3 regions of the Teredinibacter turnerae T7901 genome follow, and region 1 is predicted to be linked to each of the others. Evidence: riboswitches for the same ligand, from Rfam matches in the RefSeq annotation. Region 1 holds a riboswitch; each other region holds the start of a gene.

Evidence for each region. Region 1 has a riboswitch for thiamine pyrophosphate ahead of TERTU_RS11580 (FAD-dependent oxidoreductase). Riboswitches for the same ligand answer to the same signal wherever they lie in the genome.
Region 2: another riboswitch for thiamine pyrophosphate. It lies ahead of thiD (bifunctional hydroxymethylpyrimidine kinase/phosphomethylpyrimidine kinase); the one in region 1 lies ahead of TERTU_RS11580 (FAD-dependent oxidoreductase).
Region 3: another riboswitch for thiamine pyrophosphate. It lies ahead of TERTU_RS05545 (TonB-dependent receptor); the one in region 1 lies ahead of TERTU_RS11580 (FAD-dependent oxidoreductase).

The regions. Positions count from the first base shown of each region.
Region 1 covers NC_012997.1:2,893,724-2,897,001, reverse strand. The annotation lists gene thiS (sulfur carrier protein ThiS) at 2-217, opposite strand; gene TERTU_RS11580 (FAD-dependent oxidoreductase) at 195-1,358, opposite strand; TPP riboswitch at 1,348-1,447, opposite strand; gene TERTU_RS11575 (PhzF family phenazine biosynthesis protein) at 1,879-2,682, shown strand; gene TERTU_RS11570 (hypothetical protein) at 2,776-3,278, shown strand, end outside.
Region 2 covers NC_012997.1:4,333,570-4,336,847, forward strand. The annotation lists gene thiC (phosphomethylpyrimidine synthase ThiC) at 1-485, opposite strand, end outside; gene thiD (bifunctional hydroxymethylpyrimidine kinase/phosphomethylpyrimidine kinase) at 578-1,402, opposite strand; TPP riboswitch at 1,437-1,527, opposite strand; gene TERTU_RS17425 (TolC family outer membrane protein) at 1,795-3,171, shown strand.
Region 3 covers NC_012997.1:1,305,276-1,308,553, forward strand. The annotation lists gene TERTU_RS05535 (GGDEF domain-containing protein) at 1-766, opposite strand, end outside; TPP riboswitch at 1,104-1,216, shown strand; gene TERTU_RS05545 (TonB-dependent receptor) at 1,281-3,278, shown strand, end outside.

The DNA of each region.
Region 1 (3,278 bases):
CCTAGCCTCCGCCGACCGGACTGACCAGATCAACCAGGTCTCCGTCCTGCAGTTGGGTTTGCTGGTGCTGGCTGCGGGGAACAAATTCGCCATTAATTGCAGCCGCAACCGGTTGCCCCGGCGGATTGGTGTTGGCTATCAGCGTGTGTAATGAGCCGGCGGGCACCTGCATGAGTTCACCATTCAAACTAATTTCAATCATGTGCATGTGAGACATCAGGATTCACCGAGTTAACCAGTTGAGCTGTGAACGGCAGCGCTGGCGCAGCTTCATTTAACTGGGCTAGAGCGTGCTCAACGAGCGTGGGGGCGAGCAGATAGCCGTGGCGGTAGAGCCCATTTATAGCGATAACAGGGACTTCGCCACAGATAGTGGTGTCGATATGGGGCATGTTGTCCATAAGGCCTGGGCGGAGATTGACATCTAACTTGGTGATACGCGCCTCGGCAAAGGCCGGGTTCAAGGTATAGAGTGCACTGGTTAGCTCAAGGCAAGAATGGATGCTCACCGGTGTCAAATCCTCGCTCTCGATTTCGGTCGCGCCGAGGATATAGCTGTGGTTCGCGCGGGGCACGACATAGAGTTTGTAGCGCGGGTGGAGCAGCCGAACCGGACGGGTGAACGCCACTTCGCGGGTTTCCACCCAAAGTACTTCGCCGCGCACACCGCGTACCTGCGGGTTACTTTCTTTCGCGCCAAAGCCGCGCACATCAAATATCAGGTCGTATCCGGTCAACGGCTTGCCATTGATTTGTGGGCTGCTGCTAAGCGCGACCTGGGCATTTTCTACCAGGATCGCACCGGCTTTTTGAATGTGGTGGAGAAGGCCATCCATAAACGCGCAGTTGTCGATATGCGCTTCTGAGGGAAGGTAGAGACCTTGTTCGAACTGCGTTAAATCCGGCTCCAAACTTCCGATGTCGTCACTGTTAACCCAGCGCGCGCTGTTGTCCTCGCCGAGATGGAATTGGAGTTCTTGATGCAGCTGATGCAGCTCGCTGGCGTCCTGCGGGTGGCAGACTACGAGAGACCCTCGGCGCTGATACATGGTGCTTAAGCTGAGTGGGAGGGCACCGAGCCAGGTTTCCCAGAGGCGGACCGAGCGCATGCCGATATCAAATATCAGGCGGTTCGATACGGCCACTTCGTTGAACGGAGAAATCATACCCGCTGCGGTATAAGCCGCAGCTTTCGGAAGCGCAAAACTGCCGGCTTCAAAAAGCGTTACCTGGTGGCCCAGTTCCAAAAGCTTCCAGCTTAGAAGTCTGCCAAGCAAACCTCCGCCGGCGATTGCGATGTTAAATGGCGCGGATTCCAGGCGAGTGGAGACAGAAAAGTCGTGTGTTGGAGCAGTCATAATTGTTGCCTACGCAGGTTCGAACCTGATCAGGTCGTACGGGTATATTCTCAGCCGACAACGTCATGTTGGCACCCCGACAGTCATTTAAAGCGAGCGGCTAGTCTAAACATCTGCGCAATTCCCTGCAAGTTTTGCGAAGGCTAGGGGTTGTGGCGCGACAAGCATCGAATCATGTCGATTTGCTATGAAGAAAAAAGCAGCGCGGGTTCAAAAATTATTGTTGCAGACAATGCAAAAAAGAAACGGCCATCTACATTTAAGTAACCTTCGGGATGTTTATTGGAGTGGCGCTATTTTTGGCTTTGCATTCGTTGAATGCTTCGGTGGGCCATGTGGCTATAGCGACGACTTCCCGTGTGACGCTTGATTTTGCGTGTAAGCGTCCAGGCAACTCATGTGCAGGTTATAGCTGCCGTAAAAATGAACGAAGAAAGGATGCGAGCGCGGTGTTTAACACGGCGTTAGGCGCAAGGCGCGTTTGTGTTGAGACACACTTGTGGTGATTGTGAGTCTAAAAATGGGTCGTGTTGAGAACCTCTTTATTGTTAAAGCATTTGCCAGTCAGCCTTTTGCTGGTAATCCAGCCGCAGTTTGTGTGTTAACCGAGTTGCCTTCCGCGCAGCATATGCAACAGATTGCGCGCGAGATGAATCAGCCCATAACCTCTTTTGTTGTGCCAGAACTAGATGGTACTTACACCTTGCGTCACTACGGCCCTACTAATCCGGTCGAAATATGCGGTCATGGCACGATTGCCGCGTCTCACGTGGTCTATGAATATCTCGGCCATACCAAGCCCCATATCGATTTTCAGCTTGCCACGATGAATGTTCGGGTTGGCGTGCGCGACAAGGGATTCGAGCTGGAGATTCCCGCCTTCCCTTGCAAGCCTGTGGTGGATGTACCCTGCGTGGTGAAATTTTTAGGCGTGCGCCCACTGCAGTGCTATCGGAGTTTTTATGACGTGATCGCGGAGTTTTCGACAGAGGATATCGTGCGATCGCTCAAACCGGATTTCAGTGTGCCTCTGGTTAATTCAATCCGTGCTCTCCTGGTCACGGCAAAAGGTAGTTCAAGCGACTATGTTTATCGTGTATTTGCGCCGTCTATTGGCGTAAACGAGGACTATTTTTGCGGCTCGGCGAATGGCGCCCTGGGACCCCTGTGGCGAGATAAGTGCGCTAAAAACGAGTTATTGGGTTATTCCGTTAATGAGCGGGGCGGACCAATTCCCTGCGTTGTGCTGGGTGAGAAAGTGCGTATCTACGGCCAGGCGCTCACGTGGTTTTCGGGTACAGTGAAATTTGACGCTTGCGCCTGATCACCGCCTTTACGCAGGTTATGCCTAATGGTTTGCAAGTGAGTTGGAAGTAAAGGCATTTACCGAACCAGAATTTGCCATTAAAGGGAGTCTATGGTGTTGGATTGGCGGTCATTCCTGGCGCGACTGAATACAAACAACCCTGTGTTAGCTCGCCATCTAACCCAGTGGGAGAACGAATCTTTGTGTGGCTACGCAGGGGCATTGTGGCGACATCACCCGGACCCGGCCAGCGCGGCAGGCCAGATGGCGGCAGTTGACCACCTGGAAGCCGTCGCGCAGCGCTATTTTGGGCACTCAGTTGAGCTTGCGTCTCAACTGGAATTTCAGCGCGTCTTTTTAACAGTGCATCACACTGCACCGTTATTCCATCCCATTGCGCTGCAGACTTTATTGCTTGCCGTTGCAAGTGCGGACATGCCTCAGCGAATTCCGGTTTTGGCGACTGATTGGATTCCCATGGACAATATGTTTTTCCCGCGAGGGCTATTGTTACCGACGGACAACGGTCTGGCGAGCTACAACTTGTTCGGCAAGAGCAGCCGGAAAAAACTTGTCTCCCAGATGGAAGGGTTCGATAAGGCCGCTGTAGCCGG
Region 2 (3,278 bases), 1.4 Mb from region 1:
ATATTTTCGCGAATGGCGATATATTCCATTTCCGGAGTAATAATGCCTTGCCGGGCGTAGTGCATTTGCGAAACATTAGCCCCGGATTTCGCGCGGCGGGGTGTGCGTAAATGCTGAAAACGCAGGCTGGCGAGTGCGGGGTCGTTCAGTCGCTGTGTGGCGAACAGCGAACTCTTCTCCGCCAGCGCTTCGGTATCGCCCCGCTCATTAATCCAGCGCGAACGCACATCGGGCAAGCCAGTGCGCAGGTCGATCTGCACCTCTGGATCGGTGTAGGGGCCGGAGGTATCGTACACTCGCACCGGTCGATTTTGCTCTCCGCCAAAATCGGTGGGCGTGTCCGCGAGTGAGATTTCCCGCATTGGAACGCGAATATCGCTGCGCGAACCCTCGACATAAATTTTGCTGGAATTTGGGAAGGGTTGTACAGACGATTGGTCCACCTTGGCGGTTTCACTCAAGTAGGTTTTTTCATTCGCGGCCATTGGGTTCTCTCTCGTGTTGGAGGTTTAGTTTTTGGTGTTCGAGTCTTCCATTAAATTTCTGAAAGATGAATCTGTGCGTAAAAAATTAAATATCACGGCAATCGTGAGGAATCAGAAACTGCAAAGAAATGCTGCAGCGGCCCGTTTTCGTCGACCAGGTTCAAACTGTCTGCGTGTGCAATAGCCTGCTGGATAAACCGTTTGGCGCACGCAACTGCGACTGGTAGCGCATGCCCTGCCGCCAGACCGGTAGCTATAGCAGTCGCCAGGGTGCACCCAGTGCCATGAGTATTTCGCGCTGCTAAGCGAGGACTTGCGAAACGTTGGACTGTATTCGTTTCACTCAGCAAAATATCGATCGCGCGGCTCGATGCCAGGTGGCCGCCCTTGATTAACACAGCTCGTGGCCCCATTTCCCGCAGAGCTTTTGCTTGCACAAGCATGTCACTTTCATCAAGCGCTGGTGGGCAGTTCAGTAAACGGCTCGCTTCGTGTAGATTCGGGGTAAGTAAAGTGACACGCGGCAGTAGCTGTGCCACTAATTCGCCGCTCGCGTTGGAGAGCAGATCACCGCCTGCAGTGGCCGCGAGAACTGGATCGAGTACAACCGGAACATTGGGCTGAGTACGCAGTAAATTTGCGAGTTCAGCAATTAAAGCGGCGTTGCCCAGCATGCCGACTTTGATTGCCCCCGGCGTTATATCCTCGGTTACGGCGCTAAATTGCGCACGCAGTTGTTCCGGCGCGACTGGCCACACAGCACTGACACCGCGGCTGTTCTGCGCGGTCAGGGCCGTGGTCACGGTACAGCAGTAGCCACCGAGTGCGGCAGCAGTTTTAATATCGGCTTGTAAACCGGCGCCACCGAGAGGGTCACTACCGGCAATAGCAAGCACCACAGGTATTTGCGTATTCATTGGGTGTTGTGACGGGGGAAGAAGCAGGCGCAAGCAAGGCGGGCAACTTGTTCCCTACGCTGGTACTATCCAGATCAGGTCAGCGGGTATTTCTCAGCCGTAAAACGGCACCCCGACAAGTGTTAATTGGCCGACGAGTGTATGAAGTTGCGCCAATGGTGTAAAGGCGTTTCACGTTTTTTATTAGATTGACATTTTCTTAACAGGCTTCGTGTTCTAATCTGCGCTTGGCGTTAGACGTAGACTGCATGCGGATTTTTGCAGCCCGTTGAAGTTGAAAACTTTGGTGTTGGCGGGGTCGGCCTGCAATGGCACAAACCAGAATTTACGACACACTATCTCATGCGGCCGGCTGGCTGCGGTTCACCATTATTTAGAGTCAGGAAGTTCCCATGATCAAAAAATGCATTGCCATTTTATTGCCGGTGGCGATTGGCGGATTAACAACCAGTATCCAGGCGGCCACGCTCGAAGAAATTTATCAACAGGCGCTGGAAAGCGATCACACCTACAAAGCTGCACAAGCAAACCTGGATGCTGGCAAAGAAAGCAGCAAAATTGGCCTCGCGGGATTGCTTCCATCCGTGAACGCAACTGCGAGCTATACCGACAAAACGACCGATAGCTCGGGCAAGCTGGACGATGGCACCGATCTGGACGAAAGCTCAGTCGACGGCACTACCAGCGGCTATCAGGTTACCTTGAAACAGCCACTGTTCAATATGAATTCCTGGTACCGCTACCAGAATGGACGAGCAACCTCAGATATCGCCGAAGAGCGGTTTGATATCGCAGAGGAAAGCCTGATTCTGCGCACCGCCACCGCCTACTTCGACGCCTTGCAAGCCGTGGATAACCTCTCCACCGCGAAAGCCGAAGAAAACGCACTCTCGCACCAGCTCGAGCAAACCCGCCAGCGTTTCGAAGTGGGGCTGACAGCCATTACTGAAGTACACGAAGCGCAAGCGGTGTTCGATTCTGCCACAGCAGAGCGCCTGTTAGCGGAAGGGCAGTTGGGCATTAGTTTCGAGGCGCTTGAAGTTTTGACAGGCCGTCCGCAGTCCAGCCTGGCTCCGCTCAAGAAAGATTTGCCGGTTGCCAGCCCAGTACCCGCAGAACGCACGGCTTGGGTAGAAATGGCTCTGAAAAACAACAACACACTGCAAGTGGAAAAGTTGAATGCCGATGCCGCCAAATTTAACAAAAAGGCTGCGACAGCAAACCACCTGCCAACTGTCACCTTCGAAGCCGGGTACTCCGATTACACTAATGAAGGTTACAGCCAGAACTTTGGACAAGATGGCGAGTTCGACACCCAGGAGCAATCAATTGGCGTAGTCCTGTCAGTGCCTATTTTCAACGGCGGCGGTACTTCAGCCAGTCGACGTCAAGCGGCCAAGCAATATATTGCTGCGCGGGAGGTGATGAGCCAAACCCAGCGAGACGTGATCCAGCAAACCCGGTCGCGCCACCTGACAGTCTTGACCAATGTGGCCACAGTTAAAGCACGCTCTCAAGCGATTGTTTCCAACCAGAGCGCGCTGGAAGCGACCCAGGCGGGCTACGACGTTGGTACACGCGACCTGGTGGACGTATTGAACGCGCAGCGCAACCTGTACCGTGCACAACGCGACTACTACGACGCCCTCTACTCATATGTTTTAAGCACCTTGGAGTTGAAACAAGCAGCAGGCACCCTCTCGTCCGAAGATGTGGCGGAATTGAACCAATGGCTGGACACCAGCCGCAACGTTACTGTGAGCATGTAAGCAACACTCAAGCTCGCACAGGCAAACAAAAAAGGCGGCTCCTCTACAGGGGCCGCCTTTTTTAACGCCTTTCAACTGCGTTGTCATGTATTCCCCACCGGTTTAGC
Region 3 (3,278 bases), 1.6 Mb from region 1:
TAGGGTGTTGATCACGGCTGATTTCCGTACGTAAGGTGCCGGAAACCCGGTGGGCGAACACACGCAGTACTTCGTCGCCAACGTGGTGGCCGAAATTGTCGTTTATCGCCTTAAACTTATTCAGGTCGATAAAGAACAATCCAATTTCCTGTCGACGCTCCGCGGTCTCCCGAATTTTTTTTTCCAGTTCGGTAATAAACCCCCTGCGATTGAGTATCCGGGTTAGCTCATCGTGATTCGCATCGTATGCCAGGCGCGCTCGTTGGCGTTCGACCACATAAGCGAATCCACCTGAGATAATAATTGAGGTAAGCAGCGCAACACTGATACGCAATAGCATGTCCAGCGGGAAATGATTGATGGAGGCAATCATTCCGCTAACAAAAAATATGAGCGCTAAAAAGTAGGCGTGTTTGTAAGTGAGTATATAAAACAGCGCCGCGGTTATAGGGTAAATAAGGACAATGCCTCGCAGACCGTACAGGTAGCAAGTACCGGTGAGCGCCAGGTATTGAAATAGGAAGAACACGTAATAGTTGATAGCGCGCGGTTTGCCGTGAAACAGGGCGAGAGTGGAGAGACTGCAGCCCAAGGCTGAGAGCGTCGCAAAACAGCCAATCAGCAGGCTGTCGAACACCAGGTGATGTAGCGAAAAGGTCACGGTGACGGCAAACGCAATCACGTGGATCGTCAAAGTCGCCCTGCGAGCCTGTGGCGCAAATGCAGATGCATTGAGCCTTTTCGAAACACCGCTTTGAAAACTCAAACATCCTCCTTCGAGGGGTAAAGCTGGGGTTGAACCTTGCCGTGAATAACAGGGTTAATACTGCCCTGGGGCTTAAGCTGCGCGATATAACTATAGCCAAGCTTTGGCTGGCTGCGAGTTTGATCGAGAGGTGGAATAATAAAGATAGCGTTTACCGGGTTCTTAGACTCCAAATGTATGAAAAGTGCTCGAAAAGAGGGTGCCAAGCAGATTGCTAAGCCCAGGCTGGTGATTTGCTGCGGTGCGGTAAATCGTGTTCCGCGGCCGGAAGATCCTTGAGGCAGGATAAGTCTCCCGCAGGATTATTTGGAAGCAATTGACGTTGATAGTACAATGGCGCTGTCCTTAGGGGTGATTGGCCGTCGCACGGTGCAATCTGAGACGGGATTACCCGAACCCTTTGAACCTGATCCGGCTAGTACCGGCGTAGGAATAGGATTTGCCTCTGTGTAAGTGAAGTTTCCCGCTTAGAAAACTACCGGGTCTCCTGTTAAATTTATTAGGAAGACCTGTAATGAATCGCTCGTATTTTCCCCTGTGTTTGTCCCTGCTTTCCGGTGTGGTTTATGCCACGCCCCCCGCATTGGAAGAAGTCCTGGTAACCGGTGAACTGCGCCAGGTCAATCAGCTCACCCTGGCCAACAGTGTTAGTGTTATCAGCGCGGATGCTATCGCTCAGCGCAATGCAAAAAATCTAGAAGATATATTGAATGTAGCTCCCAACGTAAACTTCTCGACCGGCGCATCGCGTGGCCGGTTTATCCAGATTCGCGGTATAGGTGAACGCAGTCAGTTTGAATCGCCGATGAACCCTTCTGTGGGGGTAATCGTCGATGGAATCGACTTCACTGGACTGGCGACTGGCGTGGCCACACTGGATACTGCACAAGTCGAAATTTTCCGTGGCCCGCAGGGCACACTATACGGAGCCAATGCGTTAGCGGGTATGATCAATGTCACCGGTAACGGCGCAGCGGATGCAACCGAAGGGAGGATAAACGTCGGTGTTGGCAATTACGGCAGCTACGATGTCAGTGGCATGGTCAACGCGCCTCTGGCAGAAAATGTCGGATGGCGATTGGCGGCGCAACGCAATGTGAGTGACGGCTACATCGAGAATGCATATCTCGGTCGCGACGATACCAATAATATCGACGAGTTAAACCTGCGCAACCTTTTGCGTTTTGATATTTCGAGCACGTTGAGTCTTAGCTTGACCAGCTATTACATCGATATCGATAACGGTTACGACGCCTTTAGTCTGGATAACAACCGCACAACCCTATCCGACGAACCCGGCCACGACCGTCAGGAAACGCATGCTCATGCGTTAAAAGCTGACTACACAGGTCTCAGCTTTGCCGATGTTACCGGATTATTGAGCTATGCAAACAGCCAAACTGAATACGGGTATGATGAAGATTGGTCCTACCGGGATATTTGCTCGATAGACTCAGACTGCGCTTACTATCAATATTCCACGACCGATAACTATTTACGTGATAACGATAATCTCACCATAGACCTGCGCCTGCTCTCCAAGCCGGAAGAGCAAGGGGTACGCTGGGCGATGGGGCTGTATCATCGTGATCAAACGGTGGATTTACTGCGGACCTACGTTAATAACGACCCAGATGGCGATCCCTATCTGCCTGTCGCGACCCCTGAGATCTCTACCTATTCCAGCGATTACCAAACCGAAAATACTGCAGTTTACGGGCAGCTGGATATTCCCGTGGGCGATCGGCTGACCCTTATAACCGGTGCGCGTTTAGAACGCTTTACCGCTGATTTTAGCGATAGTCAGAATGAGCAGTTTGCACCGGAGGACAATTTGTGGGGTGGCAAAATTGCTATTGAGTATCAAGCAGCGAGTAACCATTTTGTCTATGCGTTGGTATCGCGCGGTTACAAAGTGCTGGGGTTTAGTCCAGATCCGGACTTAAACGCTGCCGATAAAACATTCGACACCGAAACCATGCACAACTATGAACTGGGTTGGAAAGCGCATTGGAACAACACGCTGCAGTTCAGCACGGCCGTGTTTTATCAAGAACGCAGTGATATTCAAATAAAACAGTCGCGTTCCTATCAAATCGACAACACGACGCAGTTTGTCGATTTAATTGATAATGCCCCCGGTGGCGAAAACTATGGTCTGGAAACCGAATTGCGCTGGTACGCTACCGATGCGTTGTCAATTGTCGGTACCCTCGCATTGCTCGAAACCGGTTATGACACCTATTTAAATTGCAGCCATGTGGATTCTGATCTGGCCAATGGCCGCTGCTACGATATGAGCCAACGACCGCAAGCCCACGCGCCAAAAACCCAATATTTTGTAGCGGCAAACTATCGGTTGCCAGCGGGTTTGATGTTCCGTTTGGAGGTTGAAGGGAAAGACAGCTTTTATTTTTCCGAAAGCCATAACGAACAAAGCGATGCCTACACATTGCTAAACGCCCGTGCTGAATATGCGCTTGGTGCCGCGACCCTGGCGCTGTGGATTAAA